Anaerocolumna chitinilytica: one gene and its partner. The protein of the gene in region 1 binds, or shares a complex with, the protein of each later gene. Links are inferred from orthologs where the notes say so. Each region holds a gene or a part of one and is shown in the gene's direction. Other genes may lie near its edges. The genes, in order: rpsG and tig.

What was found.
Region 2: the proteins of rpsG (region 1) and tig are in contact, whole or in part, in a crystal structure (PDB 3GTY), measured with the Thermotoga maritima proteins. The link is inferred for Anaerocolumna chitinilytica from one-to-one orthologs. Residues at the interface, in WP_004081843.1 of Thermotoga maritima: Lys34, Lys52, Lys55, Glu59, Arg62, Gln63, Glu66, Asn67, Lys69, Val71, Arg95, Ala109, Lys110, Lys111, Gly112, Arg113, Pro114, Glu117, Glu121, Ile124, Ala125, Tyr127, Asn128, Asn129, Thr130, Gly131, Lys135, Asp139, Arg142, Met143; in WP_004081061.1 of Thermotoga maritima: Glu122, Val124, Val129, Leu130, Tyr133, Glu188, Gly259, Ile262, Tyr263, Glu266, Ser270, Glu273, Gln274, Glu277, Arg308, Gln311, Ile312, Ser315, Tyr316, Glu325, Arg329, Arg336, Leu363, Phe366, Trp367, Arg373, Leu377, Arg381, Leu384, Glu387.

What each region holds. Positions count from the first base shown.
Region 1 is NZ_AP023368.1:399,179-410,679, forward strand. The notes cover bases 104-2,833. They hold rpsG (30S ribosomal protein S7), read left to right. Parts: upstream 104-1,098; coding sequence 1,099-1,569; downstream 1,570-2,833. Other genes in these bases: rpsL (30S ribosomal protein S12), read left to right, coding at 367-786; fusA (elongation factor G), read left to right, coding at 1,717-2,833. In the rest of the region: more of fusA, read left to right, coding at 2,834-3,837; tuf (elongation factor Tu), read left to right, coding at 4,009-5,202; bsdcttw_RS01820 (histidine phosphatase family protein), read left to right, coding at 5,831-6,439; bsdcttw_RS01825 (EAL domain-containing protein), read right to left, coding at 6,636-9,386; bsdcttw_RS01830 (PucR family transcriptional regulator), read left to right, coding at 9,703-10,863.
Region 2 is NZ_AP023368.1:528,278-539,857, forward strand. The notes cover bases 4,824-7,632. They hold tig (trigger factor), read left to right. Parts: upstream 4,824-5,487; coding sequence 5,488-6,777; downstream 6,778-7,632. Other genes in these bases: glmM (phosphoglucosamine mutase), read left to right, coding at 4,824-5,309; clpP (ATP-dependent Clp endopeptidase proteolytic subunit ClpP), read left to right, coding at 6,810-7,391; clpX (ATP-dependent Clp protease ATP-binding subunit ClpX), read left to right, coding at 7,423-7,632. Outside these bases: bsdcttw_RS02445 (D-alanine--D-alanine ligase family protein), read right to left, coding at 1-858; bsdcttw_RS02450 (DJ-1 family glyoxalase III), read left to right, coding at 1,134-1,676; bsdcttw_RS02455 (alanine/glycine:cation symporter family protein), read right to left, coding at 1,660-2,970; bsdcttw_RS02460 (alpha/beta-type small acid-soluble spore protein), read left to right, coding at 3,347-3,571; more of glmM, read left to right, coding at 3,963-4,823; more of clpX, read left to right, coding at 7,633-8,718; lon (endopeptidase La), read left to right, coding at 8,802-11,114; yihA (ribosome biogenesis GTP-binding protein YihA/YsxC), read left to right, coding at 11,140-11,580. UniProt on the Bacillus subtilis protein: Involved in protein export. Acts as a chaperone by maintaining the newly synthesized protein in an open conformation. Functions as a peptidyl-prolyl cis-trans isomerase.

The sequences.
Region 1 (11,501 bases):
TCTACCCGATGAGCTGTTAGAATTTTAGGAGCCTGACGAGATAAAGGAATTGTGGAATAAACAACAAATATAATTATCGGTAGATGTTCCCAAAGCTTTATTATGGGAACATTTTTTTGAATAAAATCCCTCGGACAAGCAATCCTTTGAATGGGTGTTAAAACTTTATTTCATTCATCATATAGGTACTTACCGCTAAATTTAAAGGAAAACCCTTGACACCATGGATTATTTAAAGTATAATCTAAAAGCGCGATTTTATATTGCGTCAGTATTTATGTTTATTTTAAGTAAAATGTAAAGCGGCTCACGGAATAAATTCAGGAAATTTATTCATTTCAAACAAAAACCAGGAGGTGAAAATTAATGCCTACATTTAATCAATTAGTTAGAAAAGGTAGAAAGACGGTTGAGAAGAAATCAACTTCTCCTGCTCTTCAAAAAGGATTTAACTCCTTAAATAAGAGATCTACTGATGTGTCCTCACCCCAGAAGAGAGGTGTTTGTACAGCAGTTAGAACAGCAACTCCTAAGAAGCCTAACTCAGCTCTTAGAAAAATCGCCAGAGTTCGTCTTTCTAACGGAATCGAAGTAACTAGCTATATCCCCGGAGAAGGCCACAACCTTCAGGAGCATAGTGTTGTTCTGATCAGAGGTGGAAGGGTTAAGGATTTACCCGGTACTCGTTACCACATCGTCAGAGGTACACTTGATACAGCAGGTGTTGCTAAGAGAAGACAGGCTCGTTCCAAGTATGGAGCTAAGAGACCTAAAGCAGGTAAATAATTAAGTTTTTCGCTAATCATTAAGTGCCGGATTAATTTTTATTTCAGATTGGGATAAAATAAGGGAGCCGCGTTTTATCACCGCAGAGGAAAAAACATTTTGTTTCATCAACGGAATAGATTTGAAAGATAAGTTAAACTGTGCGCGAACACAAAATGGTATAAGAGATTTCTTATGCTGCCCGGTTAACCGGGGAATGTGAGTACCGATGATTTAAGGGAACTTATAAAAGACAATTCGGGAAAATCCTGTTTTGTCAGTCCGGAATAGATTTTTCTTCGGGCAATAAGGATTATTAAGGAGGGAAGAAACGTGCCACGTAAAGGACATATACAGAAAAGAGATGTATTGGCAGATCCTATTTACAAGAGTAAGACTGTAACCAAGCTTATCAATAACATTATGTTAGATGGTAAGAGAGGAACTGCACAGAAGATTGTGTACGGAGCCTTTGAAAGAGTAGCTGAGAAGACAGGTAAAGAAGCTACTGAAGTTTTCGAAGATGCTATGAATAACATCATGCCGGTTCTTGAAGTAAAAGCAAGACGTATCGGTGGTGCTACCTATCAGGTACCAATCGAAGTAAGACCTGACAGAAGACAGGCTTTAGCGCTTCGTTGGTTAACACTCTACTCACGTAAAAGAGGAGAGAAGACCATGGAAGAGAAGTTAGCTAATGAGATTTTAGATGCTTCTAATAACACAGGTTCTGCTGTTAAGAAGAAAGAAGATATGCATAAGATGGCTGACGCTAATAAGGCATTTGCACATTATCGCTGGTAATTTTATGAGTAGGTCTTGTTTCATTACAAGACTTATGTAGCTATAGAGCAGATTGGCTGTAAAGCATCAGCTGATACGGCCGACTGCAAAATAAATAGACTGTGGTGATTTCATCACAGATGACTATAAAGATAAGGAGGAATTTCCTTGGCTGGAAGAGAATACCCGTTAGAAAGAACCAGAAACATCGGTATCATGGCACATATTGATGCCGGTAAGACTACACTTACAGAGCGTATCTTATATTATACCGGAGTTAATTATAAAATCGGTGATACTCATGAAGGAACTGCTACCATGGACTGGATGGAGCAGGAACAGGAAAGAGGTATCACAATTACTTCTGCTGCTACAACCTGTCATTGGACACAGGAACTTGAGCATCAGCCCTTACCTGGAGCCCTTGCCCATCGTATCAATATCATTGATACACCGGGACACGTTGACTTTACAGTAGAAGTTGAGCGTTCCTTACGCGTACTCGATAGTGCCGTTGGCGTATTTTGCGCTAAAGGCGGTGTTGAGCCTCAGTCTGAAACTGTATGGCGTCAGGCTGACAAGTATCACGTACCCAGAATGGCTTTCGTTAATAAGATGGACATCTCCGGTGCTGACTTCTACAATGTAATCAGCATGATCAAATCAAGACTTGGTAAGAATCCTGTAGCTATCCAGTTACCTATTGGTAAAGAGGATGAGTTTAAAGGTATTATCGACTTATTTGAAATGAAAGCTTATTTCTATAATGATGATAAAGGTGATGATATCAGCATCACTGAAATACCTGCAGATTTACTTGAGCAGGCAGAAACTTACAGAGCAGCTATGATCGAATCCATTTGCGAGACTGATGATGAGTTGCTTGAGAAGTTCTTAGAAGGTGAAGAACCTTCAACCGTTGAATTAAAGAAAGCTCTTAGAAATGCAACCATTGCAACTACCATTATTCCTGTAACTTGCGGTTCCGCATACAGAAATAAAGGTGTTCAGAAGTTACTGGATGCCGTTATCGAATACCTTCCTGCTCCTACCGATATCCCTGATATCAAAGGTGTGGATGAAGACGGTAACGAAGTACACAGAAAATCTTCTGATGAAGAGCCTTTTGCAGCTCTTGCATTTAAGATTATGGCCGATCCTTTCGTAGGTAAGCTTGCATTCTTCCGTGTTTACTCCGGTACATTAAATTCCGGTTCCTACGTTCTTAACTCAACAAAGAACAAGAAAGAACGTGTTGGCCGTATCTTACAGATGCATGCTAACAAGAGAGAAGACCTGGAGAAAGTATATTCAGGAGATATTGCAGCAGCAGTTGGTTTAAAGAGCACCACAACAGGTGACACTATCTGTGATGAAAAATTCCCTGTAATTCTTGAATCCATGGAATTCCCTGAACCTGTTATCGAGGTTTCTATCGAGCCTAAGACAAAAGCAGGTCAGGATAAGATGGGTGAATCTTTAGCGAAATTAGCAGAAGAAGATCCTACCTTCAGAACTTACACCAATGAAGAAACCGGACAGACAATTATTGCCGGTATGGGTGAGCTCCATCTTGAAATTATCGTAGACAGACTTCTGCGTGAATTTAAGGTAGAGGCTAATGTAGGTGCTCCTCAGGTTGCTTACAAAGAAACCTTTACAAAATCTGTTGAAGTTGACTCTAAATATGCTAAGCAGTCCGGTGGACGTGGACAGTACGGTCACTGTAAAGTTCGCTTTGAGCCTATGGATGCTAATGCAGAAAAGACTTTTGAATTCGTATCAAGCGTTGTAGGTGGAGCTATTCCGAAGGAATACATCCCTGCAGTAGGTGCCGGTATCGAAGAAGCTTCCAAAGCCGGAATCCTTGGCGGATATCCCGTACTTGGTATTAAAGCTACTGTATACGATGGTTCCTACCATGAAGTTGACTCCAACGAAATGGCATTTAAGATTGCCGGTTCCATGGCATTTAAAGATGCGATGCAAAAAGCAGGCGCTGTTTTATTAGAGCCTATCATGAGAGTAGAAGTAACAGTTCCCGAGGAATATATGGGTGATGTTATCGGAGATATCAGCTCACGCCGCGGACGTATCGAAGGCTCTGAAGATATCAATGGTACAAAGCTTATCAGAGGTTTTGTTCCCCTCTCAGAAATGTTTGGATATTCCACTTCCCTTCGTTCCAGAACACAGGGCCGTGGTGCTTATTCCATGTTCTTCTCCAACTACGATCCCGTTCCTAAGAACGTACAGGAAAAGGTACTTGCAGCAAAGAGTAAGAACTAGTCCACAAATATAAGTGGAATCGTTAATAATGCTTGAAAATATTTCTAATCTGAAATATAATAAAGCATATAAGCTAAAAATCAAATGTCCGCAGGTAGGCTTCTGCCTTACCTGCCGGCAATTAAAGTATGTGCACAAAGATGCATTTATTTAAAGGAGGACGTTAAAAAAATGGCTAAAGCTAAGTTTGAAAGAAACAAACCCCATTGTAATATTGGTACCATCGGACATGTTGACCATGGTAAGACTACTTTAACAGCTGCTATCACAAAGACTCTTCACGAGAGATTAGGTACTGGTCAGGCAGTAGCATTTGATCAGATCGATAAAGCTCCCGAAGAAAGAGAAAGAGGTATCACAATCTCTACAGCTCACGTTGAGTATGAGTCAAAAGCAAGACACTATGCTCACGTTGACTGCCCTGGACATGCCGATTATGTAAAGAACATGATCACTGGTGCTGCTCAGATGGATGGTGCTATTCTTGTAGTTGCTGCTACTGATGGTGTTATGGCTCAGACAAAAGAGCACATTCTTTTATCCCGTCAGGTAGGTGTTCCTTACATCGTAGTATTCATGAACAAGTGTGATATGGTTGATGATCCTGAATTACTTGAATTAGTAGAGATGGAAATCAGAGAATTATTAAGCGAGTATGAATTCCCTGGCGATGACACCCCTATTATTCAGGGTTCTGCTTTAAAAGCTCTTGAAGATCCTGCAGGTCCTTGGGGCGATAAGATTATTGAATTATTTGACGCAGTTGACAGCTGGATTCCCGATCCTCAGAGAGAAACAGACAAGCCTTTCTTAATGCCTGTTGAAGATGTTTTCTCTATTACAGGACGTGGTACTGTTGCTACAGGACGTGTTGAGCGTGGTGTTCTTCATGTATCTGAAGAAGTTGAAATCGTTGGTATCAAAGAAGAAACACGTAAAGTTGTTGTTACTGGTATCGAAATGTTCAGAAAACTTCTTGATGAGGCTCAGGCTGGTGATAATATCGGTGCACTTCTTCGTGGTGTTCAGAGAAACGAAATCGAAAGAGGACAGGTTCTTTGCAAACCCGGCTCAATCAAATGCCACAAGAAATTCACAGCTCAGGTTTACGTATTAACAAAAGATGAAGGTGGACGTCATACTCCTTTCTTCAACAACTACAGACCTCAGTTCTATTTCAGAACAACAGACGTTACAGGCGTTTGCAACCTTCCTGAAGGTGTAGAAATGTGTATGCCTGGCGATAATATCGAAATGACTATCGAATTAATCCATCCTATCGCTATGGAGCAAGGTTTAGGCTTCGCTATCCGTGAAGGTGGACGTACAGTAGGTTCCGGTAAAGTTGCTACTATCATTGCTTAATCAATATTAATAAAATATTAAAAGCCGCAATCCCTTGATTTTTGAGGGACTGCGGCTTTTCTTTTATGTAAAATAAGTAATAAAGATAATAGAACCAGAGCGTTTAGTTTTTATAATTAAATCGCACTGGTTCTATTTCGGTTCTATAAATTATTCTTTGTATAGAATTTAAATTAACTTATACATTATTCAATTGAACAGGAGGTGAAAATGTGAAAAGAATCAGTATAAAAGTTATGTTTAAAGTATTACAGACATGTATTATCGTGGCTTATAACATGTAAAAAGTATTAGCAACAGACGGCGGGCAGTAGGCGCTATTATTAAAAGGAATTGAAAATAATAATAAGATTCTCAATGTAAAAGTCAATGAAATAATGACGGAGAATATTACAAAAAGTAGATAAATACAATTAGTTTGTGGCTATCGTCATTTGTTCTTTGTTTAAAAAGGATTCAATTTGTAAAATTACCCATTAAGTGATATATTAAAAAGACATACTTTATCAATTATGATAAAAATAAATAAGAAGAGTAATGCGTTTCCAATTATATTATGAAATAAATTGTGTAAAGTAGTAGTTATAGTCAAATTTGAATTTGTATCATATTTTATGGGGAGGTTTATATGAAAACAATTATTACAATTCAACACACTCAATCAATTCATCATACTAACGGTATGATTGGCTCTTGGACAGATTGGGATTTATCTGAATTGGGTAAACAGCAAGCAGAGAACATTGGTAAGAAGATTTCTATAGAATTACAAGGAAGAAACATTGCTATGTATTCTTCTGACTTGGCAAGAGCAAAGCAAACAGCCGAAATTGTGGGAAAACATTTAGATGTTGTCCCGTCTTTTGAGATGGCATTAAGGGAACGTAATCTCGGAAAGTGTGTAGGGAAATCTGTACAATGGCTTAAAGATAACATTGAATGTCAAGAAAAAACGATTGATGATAGAATGTTTTCAGATGCAGAAAGTCGTAGAGATGAGTGGAATAGATTACTTCCACTTTTTGGGCATATAATTTCAAGCAAAGATGAAAACATTATTATTGTATCACATGGAGATTTATTGAGTGTTTTTAATGCGATGTGGCTTGGATTAGGAGTTGAAACACTTAATCAGTTTGAATTATTTGGTTTAGCAGGCGGAGTGAGCTATATGTTCCAAAATAATGAAGGAAAACGCTTTATAAAGAGATTAAGCGATATGTCATATATAGCATAATGACAAACTCCAATTTGCCAACCATTAGTAAAGTCCAATAATTATCCGGTAAAGTTGTTACTATCATTGTTTATTAGCTTTGTAAAAATACCCCACAACCCTTTTGAACCCACCTCCATTCGTTAGAATTTGATATGTCCCTCCTTTACTGGATAAAACCAGCAAAGGGGGTATCTTTTGTCAATGCTGCGGATTTTTATTGTTTCATACTATTCGCATATTCAATAAAGTCAGGAATATCAAGAGGCCTATTAAAATAATAACCTTGTAACTGATCACATTTCTCTTCTATTAATTTATTTACCTGTTCTAAGGTTTCTACCCCTTCTGCAACTGTTTTAAGATTCAAAGTTTTGGCAATGGCTATGATATTTGCAGTCAAATTAGTAGTATTCGGCTTTGCAAAGTCATCGATGAAGGATTTATCTATTTTGATATAGTCAAGAGGTAAGCGTGTTAGATAACTGAGGGAGGAAAAGCCTGTTCCGAAATCATCCAGGGAAATTCCTATACCCATACTTTTGATCTCATTTAGTACTTCGATTGCCTTATCAATATCCTGCAGAAGAATGCTTTCTGTTATCTCAATTACAAGATTAATGCGTTGTAAAGCATTATTCTGATACATATCTTTTATTTTATAGAGTAGACTGTTATCTTCTAATTGCTTAGATGAGACATTGATAGACAATTTAATATCAATATCCTGTTCTTTTAACAGTTTATCGATTCGAAAGATTTCATCTACAATCCAATTACCTATGGGGATAATCATACCATTACTTTCGGATACTGGTATAAACTTATCAGGAGTATAGATTTTTCCATCCAGTGTTCTCCAACGTATTAAAGCCTCCGCGCCGGTAATAACATATTTGCCGTCCTGAGAACTAACCTGAGGCTGTAGGTATAAACGGAACTCTTTCTTGTCAAGAGCTGACTTTAATTGTGTTTGCATATCAAGTGTATCGTGATTTTTTTTATCTATTTCCTCTGAAAAGAAAGCATATCGGTTTTTGCCGGCTTCCTTTGCTGCATACATGGCAGCATCGGCTCTTCTTACAAGTTCATCTATATTATAGCTATTTTTATGAGCTATCGTGATTCCAATGCTTATACCCAGAATAATCTGCCGTTCCAGTATAAGAAAAGGAGTTTCCATCATTTCAATAAAACTTTGTGCTACTTTTACAGCGTCAATCGAATCACTAATTGTCTCAATTAATATAACAAATTCATCACCGCCGAACCGGTAAACAGAGCAGTTATTACCAAGGTTAAGCTGAAGTCTCATGGAAACCTCTTTTAACAGAACATCTCCTGCCGTATGGCCCAGTGAATCATTGATTAACTTAAATCCGTCCAAATCCATAAGCAATAATGCAAAACCTGTCTGTTTGTCAGGAATCTCAATACGTTCACGGAGTTTTTCATAGAAGTAATTTTTATTGGCTAACCCGGTAAGTTCATCATAGTATGCCAGATTGTGCAGAGCTTCTTCTGTTTCTTTTAACTGACTGATATCTGTCGAGATCGATATATAATTCTGCACGGATCCGTCAGAATTATGTAAAGCGGTTACTGATTTCCATTCCGGATACACGTTTCCGTTTTTGCTTCGGTTCCAGACTTCGCCGTTCCAATAGCCGTTGGCAATCAAACTATCCCACATGTTTTTATAAAATAATAAATCATGCTTGCCGGATTTGAATATCCGGGGATTTTTACCTAAGAGCTCCTGATCTGTATAACCGGACATTTTTTGAAAGGATTTATTTGTCTTTACAATGACACCATTGGTATCCGTAATTAGTACACCCTCTAATGCAGAGTCAATAATTCGGTCGGATAAGATAAGATCATTATTAAGGACTTTTAGATTATTAATATACTTTTGTATTTCTGTTATGTTGTGTAATATTATCAATTTCCCAATCAGAAATTGGTCTTTATCCAGGATCGGTGTTTGCTCGGCGTTATAGTATAAGGTTTTATCTTTAAAATGAAAAGTTATGCTGCTGGCATTCTCGCTGACGGTGTTAAGTGGTAGAAGTGCAGGAAATAACTTATATAGTTCCTGGAGCTTCAGCCCGGTAAAGTTCGTACTTGCTACGGAATACGAAAGGGTTGATAAATTATTATTGTTTAAGACAAAATCAATTGCAGCAGGATTCATGTCAATTATCGTATCATTTGCGTCTAATATAATGGTAACATCACTGATATTTTCCAAAAATAAATTTTTCGCTTTCGGAACCAAAGCTGTCCTGGGAAACCGAAAGATTCCCCAATACATCACAATAATGGTGAAAAGTATACATAATGAGGTTAAATCAATAAAGGTTGAACCGAAAGTTAGGCTTAAAACCAGAAAGTTCATAAGAAAGCCCAGGAAAGAACCAATACATATAAACAGATTCTGACGCTTATACATCTGCGGGGAATGAATTGTTCGAATCAAAAACATAATACATACAAGGAGGATAACAATATAGGAATAATAAGTATGAATACGAAAACCGGCATTTACATGATATGTATAGGATGGAATATGATCTATATACTCAATTTTGGGGTTTGATATAAATTTATACGGGAATCTGTTTGTTAATAACGACAGGAGGGAACATACCGGTATAATAAAAAAGGCTAATTTGAAGAGGAGGGATTTATACTTCGCATTGTGATATTCAACTGCAAATGCCATGCAGATCGGTGGTATAAAAATTGCACTGATAAGTTTGTACTTCTGAAAAAGAAGAGCAAGGTCAGCAGACATAATAAAATAACTTAGAGTCTCCATAGCAATCCAAAAAGAAAGTATAAGATCTCCAATAAACAGATACTTCGCAAGTTTGACTGCTTTCACTCTATAAAGTAAAAACAAAAGTATAAATGAAATAAGTAAGCCAATAAAATAGATTGATCCGTAAATTGATCCGTACATTTCAGTTATTCCTCCAAGAAGGTTTATCTTTAGTAAGGCTGTATATTAAGGCTTTCATGCTATTTATATCATACATTACGAAGAGGCTTAACACAATGTAAATTAGTAACAAGCTTTGTACAGGAAAGTCTTTCATATTAAATAAAAACTGCGCTATAACTGAGTTTAAGAGGTGTTAGATATTGGCATTTACATTTTGCCACGTAGTATGTTATAATTTCCAAATAAAAATTGGTCTTTTTAATTTGCGTTGTCTTTCAGACTGTTTGAAAGTAGAAATCCGGCAGTCAGCAGAACGGCAGCAAGGAGGAGTAAGATGGCGATTGCAGTTAGTAAGCTTTACCGGAATTGTGCATCACTTTATCAGATGCAGCTTCTTGCAGGACATAAGGGCTTAGGTAATTTGGTAGAGTGGGTGCATATTGTAGAAGACCAGGAGGTTTCCTCCTTTTTACATGGCCATGAGCTGATATTTATTGCAGGATATATGTGCCATAATAATGAATGGCTCTTAAATTTTACCAAGGAGCTTTATAAGAGTGATACAAGCGCCTTTGTAATAAATCTTGGGCCGTATATAAAAAGTGTACCAAAGGAGGTAGTTGACTTTTGCAATGAAGTTGACATGCCTCTTTTTACTATTCCCTGGAAGATAAGACTGGTAGATGTAACAAGGGATTTTTGTACCCGCATTATGCATAATGAAAGTGTAGAAGCCAGTGTAGCCTCTACACTAAAAGATATTATTTTCAAAGTGGGAGATCCGGAGACACAGATACAGCACATGGAACGTAATGGTTACAAGCGTGATTGTCACTTGTGTTTTGTAAATATTTCTCTTAATAATGAAGACGTGAACTATAGCACCGAGAATATGGAGAAATTGAAACTTTTTGTGGAACAGATAGCCAGAACCAGCCAGCGGATGTTCATCTCCTTTACCTATCAGTCCAATCTTATAGTAGTCTTATCAGAAAGTGATATGTATAATGTCCGTAAGTTTGTGGATGATTTGGTAAGTCTTATACGAAAAAAGACGGATAAATTCACTGTAAACATTGGAGTAAGCTCCATCATGCAGGGATTTTTGAACCAGGATATTAACTTTGAAAATGCTGTTTCGTCTAATGAAATGGCACAAAAGCGTAAAGTAAGAACTGCTTATTATGATGAGCTGGATATCTACAAGGTACTTCTGGCAGTAAAAGATAAGAAGATACTAAGGAATTTTTATCAGGAAGTCTTTGGCAAGCTTGAACAGTATGATATGGAAAACGGAAGTGATTTAATGGGTTTTCTGCATGCATATCTGGAGAATAACGGCAGTCCAAGACTGGTATCCGAAGAACAGTTCATCCATCGCAACACCGTCAACAACCAGATAAAGAAAATCGAGAAAATTACTGGGTACAACATATTGAATCTGGAGGAGAAGGTGCGCTTTAGTATTGGCTTTATGATACAGGACATAATATGAAATGTGCGTAGAAAAGTCAGTCTTTCTAGGTAGGACGGCAATTTACCCAAAGCAGAAAGACTCATGCGCTGGTGCCAAGGCGCATTCGTTCTTTCTGCTTTGGGTAAAATGCCTGTATACATATTAAACAGGGCTTTTAATGCTCAAATCATAATATGAATAGGGGGAGAAAAGTCAGTCTTTCTAGATGGGACGGCAAATTTGACCAAAGCAGAAAAACTCATGTGCTTATTTTAAGCGCCTTTGCTGGTGTCCAAGGTTCATTCGTTCTTTCTGCTTTGGAGAAATTGCATGTATACATATTGAAGTAGAGATTTAATGCTCATATATTATGATTAACCTGGCAAAAGGGGCATTTTAAATCTTCAAAAGTGGACAGAACATGAATGTTTCCAAATTTTATATTCCTTTAAAAATGGTGGATTATCGAAAATCCTTATTTTCATATTTCTTATCTGCAATTAAAAAAGACATATCGCCTATTTTGCCAAGACGATTTAAAATTGATACCATTTTATCGGGCGTATCCATAATATGAGTATCAAAAGCCCTATTTCAGTGTGTTTCAGGCAATTAGTACAATGCAGAAAGAACGAATGCGCCTTGGAACCAGCGCATGAGTCTTTCTGCATTGTACT
Region 2 (11,580 bases), 130 kb from region 1 along the record:
AAGTGCGAGGGACTGGACTTTTTCTGTGAGAACTTCGGAAAGAGCAGCTGGGCAGGATTCGGTGGTAAGTCCCTGTTGGTATTTGTTCTTATAGTCATAGAAGCCTTCCTTGGGGATGATTTCAATGACCGGGAGCGCCCTGTCCTCCAGAATGCCGACGGAGAATTCTCTTCCCTTAATTAACTTTTCCGCAATTATTCTTTTTGAGCCAAAGGATGAGAGCTTATCGGCAGCGAGATTTAGGGAGGCAGTCAGTACCTCCGGGTCATAAACTAAAGATACACCGATGCTGGAACCGTTACCTACCGGTTTGATGACACAGGGAAATCCTATGGTATCTGTAATCTTTTCAGGAGTAATCTCCTCGGCTTCTTCTATTATCCAAGGAGCAGTGGGAATACCTGCATGACACAATAATCTTTTGGTAATATCTTTATCCATAGCAAGTAAACAGCCGGTATAACCAGTACCGGTATAAGAGATACCATTACAGTCAAGTACTGCCTGTAATTGTCCGTTTTCTCCCATAGATCCGTGAAGAGCTATAAATACCACATCTGCCATTTTACATAAAGATAATATATTTTCTCCGATTAATTCTTTTCTGCCGTTATTCTTAGCAACAAGTGCTTCCAGATCCGGTACGGTATCAGGTATTTGGTAACTAAATAGATGATTATCTTCTTTTGTTATGAATAGACCGGAGAGGTTATTCTCATCTGTTTTTACACCTTCATAAACATCTGCTAATACCACGGCATGGCCTGAAGCCATTAAAGCGTTGGCAATTAAACTGCCGGAGGATAAGGATACATCTCTTTCAGGGCTGAGCCCACCTGCTAATATTACAATTTTCATACGAATAATCCGCCCTTTCTAATGCACATTTTATTTCACTTTTCTATCTTACTTTTGTTCTGCTCAACTTGAACTTTGAACTTTCTTCCATATTATATTCAGAAAAAATTCGCAGTAATAGCCATATAATGCTTTGTAGTTTTCATTTAGTGCTATAAAGAAATGTTTTCTTTCGGCTAATTTCTGGTATAATAAGACTCAGTAGAAGATTGTTAATAGAGATAATAAAATTAACGTATAGATAATAGAATTTGAAAGGAAAGAGAGGATATTTTATGGTTTATTTATTTTTAGCAGACGGATTTGAAGAAATTGAAGGACTGACAGTGGTTGATTTATTACGCCGTGCAGAGATTAAGATTACCACAGTTTCAATAACCGGAGAATTAATGGTAGCCGGCTCCCACGGTATTAAAGTGGAAGCCGACGGGTTGTTTGAAGACTACGATTACGCAGATGCAGAACTGTTAGTGCTTCCGGGCGGTATGCCGGGAACTAAGAATCTGGCAGCTCATAATGAACTTATTGAGCTTCTGAAGAAGTTCAAAAGGGAGGACAAGGCTCTGGCAGCCATATGTGCAGCACCCAGTATTCTGGGGGAGAATGGATTACTAAAAGGGAAGGAAGTAACCTGCTTTCCGGGCTACGAGGATAAACTGCTGGGAGCAAAAGCTACGGCTGCGCGAGCGGTTACAGATGGAAATATTATTACCGGAAAAGGAATGGGAACTGCTATAGATTTCTCGCTTGAAATTATTCGTTTTCTTGCAAATTACGAAACAGCAGAGAAGATAGGAAAGACTATTCAGTACCTTTAATTTCCTTTCGCAGTATCCAAAGGGTTAGGACGTTTGGCAGTATCATCAGGGCATTGATCAGGTCGGAAAGTTCCCAGACGAAATCCAGGGATAAAACAGCACCGCCGAATATCATAAGAATATAGAATAATTTATAGGTTGCAATACCATCTCTACCGAAAAGGTAAACGACGGCTCTTTCACCGAAATAGGACCAGCCTATGAGAGTAGCCATGGCAAATGCAACGATGGCAAATCCCAGAATATATTGTCCGTAAGGAAGCTGCATGAAAGCGGCGGTGGTTAGGTCGGAGGCAGGAATATCTTTTACAGAAGCAGGGTTCTTAAGGATATTTGAAACAATTACTATTCCGGTAATTCCGCACATAACTACAGTATCCCAAAAGGTAGCGCTCATGGATACAAGGGCCTGGGTATGAGGATTATCCGTTTTTGCGCTGGCAGCAGCTATGGCAGCAGTACCAATGCCGGCTTCATTGGTAAAGAGTCCCCTGGCGACTCCATACCTGGCAGCTGTTTTTATGGTACTTCCGACAAATCCCCCGACCATAGCACTGGGCAGAAAAGCGGAACGGCATATCAGGGATATAGCAGGAAGAATATACTCATAATTCATCACTACCAGAACCATACAAGCCGCTATGTAAAAGAATCCCATGGCCGGAACCAGCTTTTTGCATAGGTTTCCGATGGATTCAATACCGCCGAGAATCACAAGACCGGTGAGGACGGCAGCAATAATTCCTATGACATAAGGGGAGAAACCCCAAAGGGAAGAGGTAACATTGGTGATGGAGTTGGACTGTGTTGAGCATCCTACACCATATGAGGCACAGAGGGTTAAAAGGGCATATACAACTGCCATTGGCTTCGATTTAAGCCCATGTTCCAGAACGTACATGGGACCGCCGGAGTAGGTGCCATCCTTTGCAAGGGTGCGGTAACGGATACCAAGATAACATTCACCGTAGGTTGTTGCCATACCAAGAATACCGGTAATCCAAAGCCAAAGGATTGCACCAGGACCTCCCATGGCAACAGCGGTGGAAACACCAACGATATTTCCAATACCTAAGGTAGCAGCAAGGGTGGTTGTAAGAGCGGCGAAACTGCTGGTCTGCCCCTTGGTATCCTCCGAGGACTTCGTTGACAGGCGTATTCCTTTAAAGATCTTTTTTTGAATAAATTTCAGGCGAAAGGTCAAAAAAAGATGGGTTGCAATCAGGAGATACAGCATTGGACCGTTCCATAGCAGGCGGTTCAGACTTTTAATCAATAATAAAATATGTTCCATGAGAAGCTACCATTCGTTGTGATTTCTATAGTATATGCGCATATTTGGACATTAAGTATGACTAAATCAAGCAGTTAAACGAAGCAGTAAACGAAGCGGAAATTAAGTTGTTAAAGCAAACAATTAAACTAATCAGAAAACAACTGTTATACCAAGAAGTTAAACTAAGTCAAATATTCTAGGGCAGACTGAACGGTCAAACAAAAACAAGATGAAAAAAAAGAATCAAAAAAAATCTCCATACCATAACTTACCATAATAATTTTTGAAATATTGATAACAATAATATTACGATAACTGATTCAATAGAGTCGGTTGTCGGCAAAACAGGAACAAAGATTCCTGAATATTAAACAATTCTTCGGAGGTGAAATTTATGGCAAGTAACAATAGCGGATCAAACAGAACAGAAGTTCCTCAGGCTAGAGAAGCACTTGACAGATTTAAAATGGAGGTTGCTTCTGAAATTGGAGTACCTTTAAAACAAGGTTACAACGGAGATTTAACAAGCGCTCAGAACGGTTCTGTAGGCGGAGAAATGGTTAGACGTATGATCAAGAGACAGGAAGAATCCATGTCTGGTCAGTCCAGTTCTTTTTAATTTTTTGAAATAAAAGACGTAACGTCAGCTTAAACTATAAGACAGATGCCTTATAGCTGCCATATGACTGGCGTATAAAACATCATCTAATATATATGACCAACCCCTTTCTGTAAGCGGCCAGTCATAAATATAAGATGATGTTTTTTTATTTCTATACGTTTTTTCCTGCAAAGAACCGGGACAAATGCATTCACATATATTGGAATAAAGGCTTTAATGGGTTGCACTCATAAGTTGCTTATGTTACAATCGTTTTTGAACTGCAATAAACCACGCTTATACCAGTCAGCATTCTTAATAGATTGCGGGCTTACCAATAAAAGTACATAGAAAGAATAATAGAAAGAAAGGATAACCGGCAGATGGATAGCCAGTTACAGGTATATTTATGGGCAAATATTTTGGTACAGACGGATTCAGAGGAGAAGCAAATGTTGATTTAACAGTGGAACACGCATATAAGGTAGGAAGATTTCTTGGACATTATTTTAGCAAAGAGCACAGGGCTAGAGTTGTAATCGGAAAAGATACCAGGCGTTCCAGTTATATGTTTGAATATTCTTTGGTAGCAGGTCTGACAGCCAGCGGCGCAGATGTATATTTGCTGCATGTAACCAGTACACCCAGCATATCCTATGCGGTAAGAAGCGAAGACTTTGACTGTGGAATTATGATTTCGGCCAGTCATAATCCTTATTACGATAATGGTATAAAAGTGATTAATGGCAGCGGTTACAAGTTAGAGAATGAAGTGGAAGAACTAATAGAGAACTACATAGACGGTAAAGGAGAAGAGCTTCCCTACGCTACAAAAGAGAATATCGGCAGAACGACGGACTATGTAATAGGAAGAAACCGCTACATCGGCTATCTTATTTCCCTGGTGCCTAATTCTTTCAAAAATATGAAGGTTGGTCTGGATTGTGCCAATGGTTCAGCTTCCAGTCTTGCGAAAGTGGTATTTGATGCTTTAGGAGCAAAAACTTATGTAATAAATAACGAGCCAAACGGAACGAATATTAATGAAGGCTGTGGTTCCACCCATATGGAAGCACTACAGAAGTTCGTGCTGGAGAATAATCTGGATGTAGGTTTTGCATATGACGGTGATGCGGACAGATGTTTAGCCGTAGATGATAAAGGTAATATTATAGATGGTGACTTGATTCTTTATATTTGCTCAGTCTATATGAAGAAAAGGAATGAACTAAATAACAACACCGTTGTAACCACCATCATGAGTAATCTGGGATTATATAAGGCCTTGGAGGAAAAAGGCATTGCATATGAGAAAACAGCTGTCGGAGATAAATATGTTTATGAGAATATGATGGAAAACGGTCATTCCATCGGAGGTGAACAGTCCGGACATATTATCTTTAGCAAGCACGCCACTACGGGAGATGGAATCCTGACTTCCCTTAAAATAATGGAAGTTATTCTGGAAACAAAGCTGAAACTTTCCGAACTTATCAAAGAAGTGCAGATATATCCCCAGGTTCTAAAAAATGTTCGGGTAAAGGATAAAAAAACAGCCAGAGAAGATACTGATGTAGTAAAAATTATTGAAGAAGTTACCGGAGAACTTGGTAGCAACGGCCGTATCCTTGTCAGAGAAAGCGGAACAGAACCAGTGCTTCGTGTAATGGTTGAAGCATCTACACTGGATATTTGTGAGAAATATGTTAATCTGGTTCTTGAGAAACTGAAACAGAAAGGGCACACGGCAAAATAATATACGTTCGGACCCATCTCATGACCGATTTGAAGCCGATTTTGCACAATTAAAAAAATATGGTATTTACAGAATGGTTATGATATAATATACTAATGTCAAAACGTCAAAATGGGAAGTTATACAATTGCGTGTTATAGCGTTTATAGTTTCACATATTTTAAGGAGGAAATTTTAAATGAGTTTACAGGTAGAGAAGTTAGAGAAGAATATGGTTAAGCTTACTGTAGAGACTGCAGCAGAACAGTTTGATGCAGCTATCGAGAAAGCTTATGCCAAAAATAAAGGAAAATTCAACATCCAGGGCTTCCGTAAAGGTAAAGCACCTCGTGCTTTTATAGAGAAGATGTATGGAGCAAACGTTTTCTATGAGGACGCAGCTAATCTGATTATTCCTGAAGCTTACGAAAAAGCAGCAGATGAGTGCGGATTAACTTTGGTTTCAAGACCTGAAATTGAAGTAACACAGATTGAAAAAGGCAAGGCATTCATCTTTACTGCAGAAGTAGCAGTAAAACCTGAAGTTACACTTGGCGAGTACAAAGGAATTGCAGTAGAGGTTCCTTCCGCTGAAGTAACCGAAGAGGATATTACAGCAGAACTTGATAAAGTAAGAGAGCAGAATGCAAGAATTATCACTGTAACAGACAGAGCTGTGCAGGATAAGGATGATACAGTAATTAATTTTGAAGGATTTGTAGATGGCGTTCCTTTTGAAGGCGGTAAGGCAGAGGATTATTCCCTGACTATCGGTTCTCATTCCTTCATTGATACTTTTGAGGAGCAGTTAATCGGTAAGAACATCGGAGAAGAAGTTGAAGTTAATGTAACCTTCCCCGAAGAATATCATGCAAAAGAACTTGCAGGAAAGCCTGCTTTATTTAAGGTTACCGTAAAAGAAATCAAAGCAAAGGAATTACCTGCAGCAGATGACGATTTTGCACAGGATGTATCCGAATTCGATACTTTAGCTGAATACAAATCTGATATCGAGGCAAAATTAAAAGAAAAGAAAGAAAAAGATACCAAGAGAGCAACAGAAGATGCAGCTATTGATAAAGTAGTTGAGAATGCTACAATGGAAATCCCTGAAGCTATGATCGAGACACAGGTTAGACAGATGGCAGAAGATTTTTCACAGAGAGTACAATCCCAGGGACTTACTATCGAGCAGTATTTCCAGTTTACAGGAACCAACGCAGAGCAGTTATTAGAGCAGATGCGTCCTCAGGCATTAAAGACTATTCAGGTAAGATTGGTATTAGAAGCTGTTGTAAAGGCTGAAGGTATTACCATAGCCGATGAAGATTATGAAAAAGAAGTAGCTACCATGGCAGAGAATTATAAGATGGAAGCTGATAAGTTAAAGGCATTAATCGGAGAAAAAGAAAAAGAACAAATTATTATGGATATGGCTGTTCAAAAAGCAGTTGATCTGATTGGAGAGACAGCCGTAGCAGCAAAATAAAGTGTGCTAAAGCACGCAGATAGGAGCGAACTATGAGTTTAGTACCTTATGTCATTGAACAGACAAGCCGCGGTGAAAGATCCTACGACATTTATTCCAGATTATTAAAAGAAAGAATTATCTTTTTGGGAGAGGAAGTAAGTGATGTATCAGCAAGCGTTATTGTTGCCCAGTTACTTTTCCTTGAGTCCGAAGATCCCGGAAAGGACATTCATTTATACATCAACAGCCCTGGTGGTTCTGTAACTGCCGGTATGGCGATATATGATACTATGAATTATATTAAGTGTGATGTATCTACTTATTGTATCGGTATGGCAGCCAGTATGGGAGCATTCCTTTTAGCTGGCGGTGCAAAAGGCAAGAGATTTGCAATGCCTAATGCAGAAGTTATGATTCATCAGCCCTCCGGCGGAGCCAAGGGCCAGGCTACCGATATCAAAATCGTAGCAGAGAATATCTTAAAGACGAAGAAAAAACTCAATGAAATCCTGGCAGCCAACACAGGAAAGCCTCTGGAAGTTATTGAAATTGATACGGAAAGAGATTACTACATGACAGCGGAAGAGGCAAAAGCTTACGGCTTGATTGATAACGTAATTGTAAGCAGATAAGAATCAGGCATGAAGGGAGTTGGTAAAAAGAGTGGCAAACAGAACCGATGACAGAAAACAGTTAAGATGTTCCTTTTGCAATAAACCTCAGGACCAGGTGCGAAAACTTATCGCAGGACCTGGAAATGTATATATATGTGACGAGTGTATTGAAATCTGCTCCGAAATCGTAGAAGAAGAGTTTGATGATAAAGTACATGATACGGATATCAATTTATTAAAGCCTTTGGAGATTAAAAATTTCCTTGACCAATATGTAATTGGACAGGAAGAAGCAAAAAAGGTACTTGCAGTATCCGTCTATAATCATTATAAGAGAGTACTGGCAGGAAGAGACCTGGATGTTGAGCTGCAAAAAAGCAATATTCTTATGGTAGGACCTACCGGTTCCGGTAAAACATTTCTTGCACAAACTCTTGCGAAGCTTTTAAATGTACCCTTTGCAATTGCAGATGCTACGGCATTAACAGAAGCTGGTTATGTTGGTGAGGATGTCGAGAATATTCTGCTGAAGCTGATTCAGGCAGCAGAATTTGATATCGAAAGAGCAGAACATGGTATTATCTATATAGATGAAATTGATAAAATCACCAGAAAGTCTGAAAATACCTCTATTACCAGAGATGTTTCAGGTGAAGGTGTTCAGCAGGCCTTACTTAAAATATTGGAAGGAACAGTTGCTTCTGTTCCGCCTCAGGGTGGAAGAAAGCATCCCCATCAGGAATTTATACAGATAGATACTACTAATATTCTATTTATCTGTGGTGGTGCCTTTGATGGTCTGGAAAAAATCATTGAAGCAAGAATCGGGCAGAAATCCATTGGTTTTAACGCCACAATTTCTGAGAAGACGAAGGAAAATGTCGGTGAACTATTCCGCCAGGCAATGCCTCAGGATTTTGTGAAATTCGGTTTAATACCTGAGTTTGTAGGACGTGTTCCTGTATGTGTGGCTTTAGATGCACTGGATGAGGAAACCCTGGTTCGTATTCTGACAGAACCTAAAAATGCAATTATTAAACAATATAAAAAGCTGTTCGAGCTGGATGGAGTAGAACTTGAATTCGAAGAAGCAGCCATCCGTGCCATAGCAAAACGTTCTCTTGAGAGAAAAACCGGTGCCAGAGGTCTGCGTGCTATTATGGAAGCTGTAATGATGGATTCCATGTATAAAGTCCCAACAGATACTCAAATAGTAAAGTGCATCATAACAAAAGAAGCTGCAGAAGGTAATAATCAGCCGATGTTAATTAATACGGAGGATAATCAACCTAGAAAAGCAATATCAAAACGAATATCCAAAAAGAACAGCAATGAGATTGCATAGATTCGATTGTTATAGGGACTGCCTTAAAATACCTCGCAGAGGTTTTAAGGCAGTTTTTATCTTACGAAAGCAAGGAGGTAACAATGAGTGAATACAGCAAAAAAGTGCCGATAGTAGCTCTGCGGGGGATGGCTGTACTTCCGGGAATGCAGCTGCATTTTGATGTGAACCGCCAGATGTCCATAGAGGCTATTGAGAATGCCATGGAAAATGACCAATTGGTACTTTTGCTGACGCAAAAAGATCCGGATACGGAAGTGCCGGGGCAGGATGATCTATTTTCAGTTGGCACCATAGCATTAGTAAAACAGATAATCAAGCTCCCGGGAAATGTAATCCGAGTACTGGTAACCGGTACGGATAGAGCAAAACTAGATTCCATCGTTGAAGAAAAACCATTTCTTTTGGGAGAAGTAGCTCTTTTTGAAAAGAATAATGAAAAACTGGAAGAGACAGAAAAGAAAGCTATGCTTAGAGGATTAAAGGATGTCCTGGAAGTATACTTAAATGAAAATCCCAAGATTGGAAAAGAGGTTGCCAAGACCTTAAATAAGCTTACAGAAGTAACTGTTTTATTGGATCAGATCGCTATAAATCTCCCCATTAGTCTTGAAGATAAGCAGAGTCTGTTAGAGGCAGAAGATACTGTCAGCAGATATGAAAGAATGATGGTAATTCTGACAGAGGAAATTGAGATTATACGTATCCGGAAGGACTTGCAGCTTAAAGTAAAAGAAAAAGTAGATAAAAACCAGAAGGAATACATTCTGAGAGAACAGTTAAAACTAATTCGTGAAGAGCTTGGGGAAGGCGGAAGCGGTGCTGATGCGGATAATTACCTCATAGCAGCCGAGAAACTGGAAGCATCAAAGGAAATAAAAGAAAAAATCATCAAAGAAGTTGAACGTTTTAAGAATGTTGCCGGAAATTCTTCTGAAGGAGCAGTTCTCAGAGGATATATCGAAACTTTGCTTGCGTTGCCTTGGGATAAGGTCAGTGAGGATAAACAGGATATGAAACATGCAGAGCATATTCTGGAGAAAGAGCACTATGGCTTGGATAAGGTAAAGGAAAGAATACTGGAATTCCTTGCAGTAAGAGTACTGACAAAAAAGGGCGAAAGTCCGATACTTTGTCTTGTAGGACCGCCGGGAACCGGTAAGACTTCAATTGCCCATTCAGTAGCCAAAGCTTTAAACAAAGAGTATGTCAGAATCAGCCTTGGAGGAGTCAGGGACGAAGCAGAAATAAGAGGACACAGAAGAACTTATGTAGGAGCTATGCCTGGTAGAATAATTAACGGCTTAAAGAATGCCGGAGTTAAGAATCCACTTATGCTTCTGGATGAGATTGATAAGGTCAGCAGTGACTATAAAGGTGATACTTCCGCTGCGTTATTAGAGGTACTGGACTCCGAACAGAATAAGAAATTCGTAGACCATTATATAGAACTGCCAGTGGATTTATCGGAGGTCTTATTTATTGCTACTGCTAATTCTCTTCAGGGTATACCCAAACCCTTACTAGATAGAATGGAGATTATTGAAGTCAGCAGTTATACGGAAAATGAAAAATTCCACATTGCCAAAAAACATCTTCTGCCAAAGCAAATTCTTCGAAATGGTCTAACTACCAAACAGTTAGCAATATCAGATAAAGCCCTTGCAAAGGTAATTGCCAGCTATACTAAGGAAGCAGGCGTCAGGAATCTGGAGCGTAGACTTGGTGCTATCTGCAGAAAAGCTGCCAAAGAGATTGTCAGTAACCAGGCTCCAAAGGTCAGGGTAAATGAAAAGAATCTGGAAAAATTTCTTGGAAAGGAAAGGTATTCCTTCCAGTTAGCCAATGAAAAGGATGAAGTGGGAATCGTAAGAGGCCTTGCCTGGACCAGTGTTGGTGGTGATACCCTTCAGATAGAAGTCAACGTAATGCCCGGAAAAGGAAAATTTGAACTCACCGGTCAATTGGGAGATGTTATGAAAGAGTCTGCCCGGGCTGGAATTAGTTATATCCGCTCTGTCAGCAGTGAATATGGAATAACCGAAGATTATTTTGACAAAAATGATATTCACATTCATATTCCGGAAGGAGCGGTTCCAAAAGATGGACCCTCAGCCGGAATTACCATGGCAACAGCGATGTTATCAGCTATTACAAAGAAAGCGGTAAGAGCCGATACTGCCATGACCGGGGAGATTACATTAAGGGGCAGAGTACTTCCAATCGGAGGGCTCAAAGAGAAAATCCTGGCAGCCAAAGCCGCCCATATGAAACAGGTGCTAGTTCCTCTTAAGAATAAAAAAGATATAGAGGAAATATCAGCAGAAATTTTGGAAGGTATAGATTTAGAATATGTAGATTCCATGGCTGAAGTACTAAAATTTGCTTTTGCATAAGTAAGACACTGAAAGGAGATACTTCATGCAGATAAAGAGTGTAAATCTGGAGACAGTTTGCGGAATAACCAGTACCCTTCCGGAGAATGATAAACCTGAAATTGCTTTTGCAGGCAAATCCAATGTGGGAAAGTCATCTTTGATTAACGGACTGATGAATCGTAAAGCTTATGCCAGAACCAGCGCCCAGCCTGGAAAGACGCAGACAATAAACTTCTATAATATCAATGAAATGCTGTATTACGTGGATTTACCGGGTTATGGGTATGCAAAGGTATCAGAAGAGTTGAAGGCTAAATGGGGAAAAATGATTGAGAAATATCTAAGAACTACGAAACAGCTCAAGATAATTTTTCTTTTATTGGATATCCGTCATGAACCTTCCGCCAACGATAAACTGATGTATGATTGGATAGTCCATCAAGGTTATGAGCCTGTGATTATAGCAACAAAGCTGGATAAGATT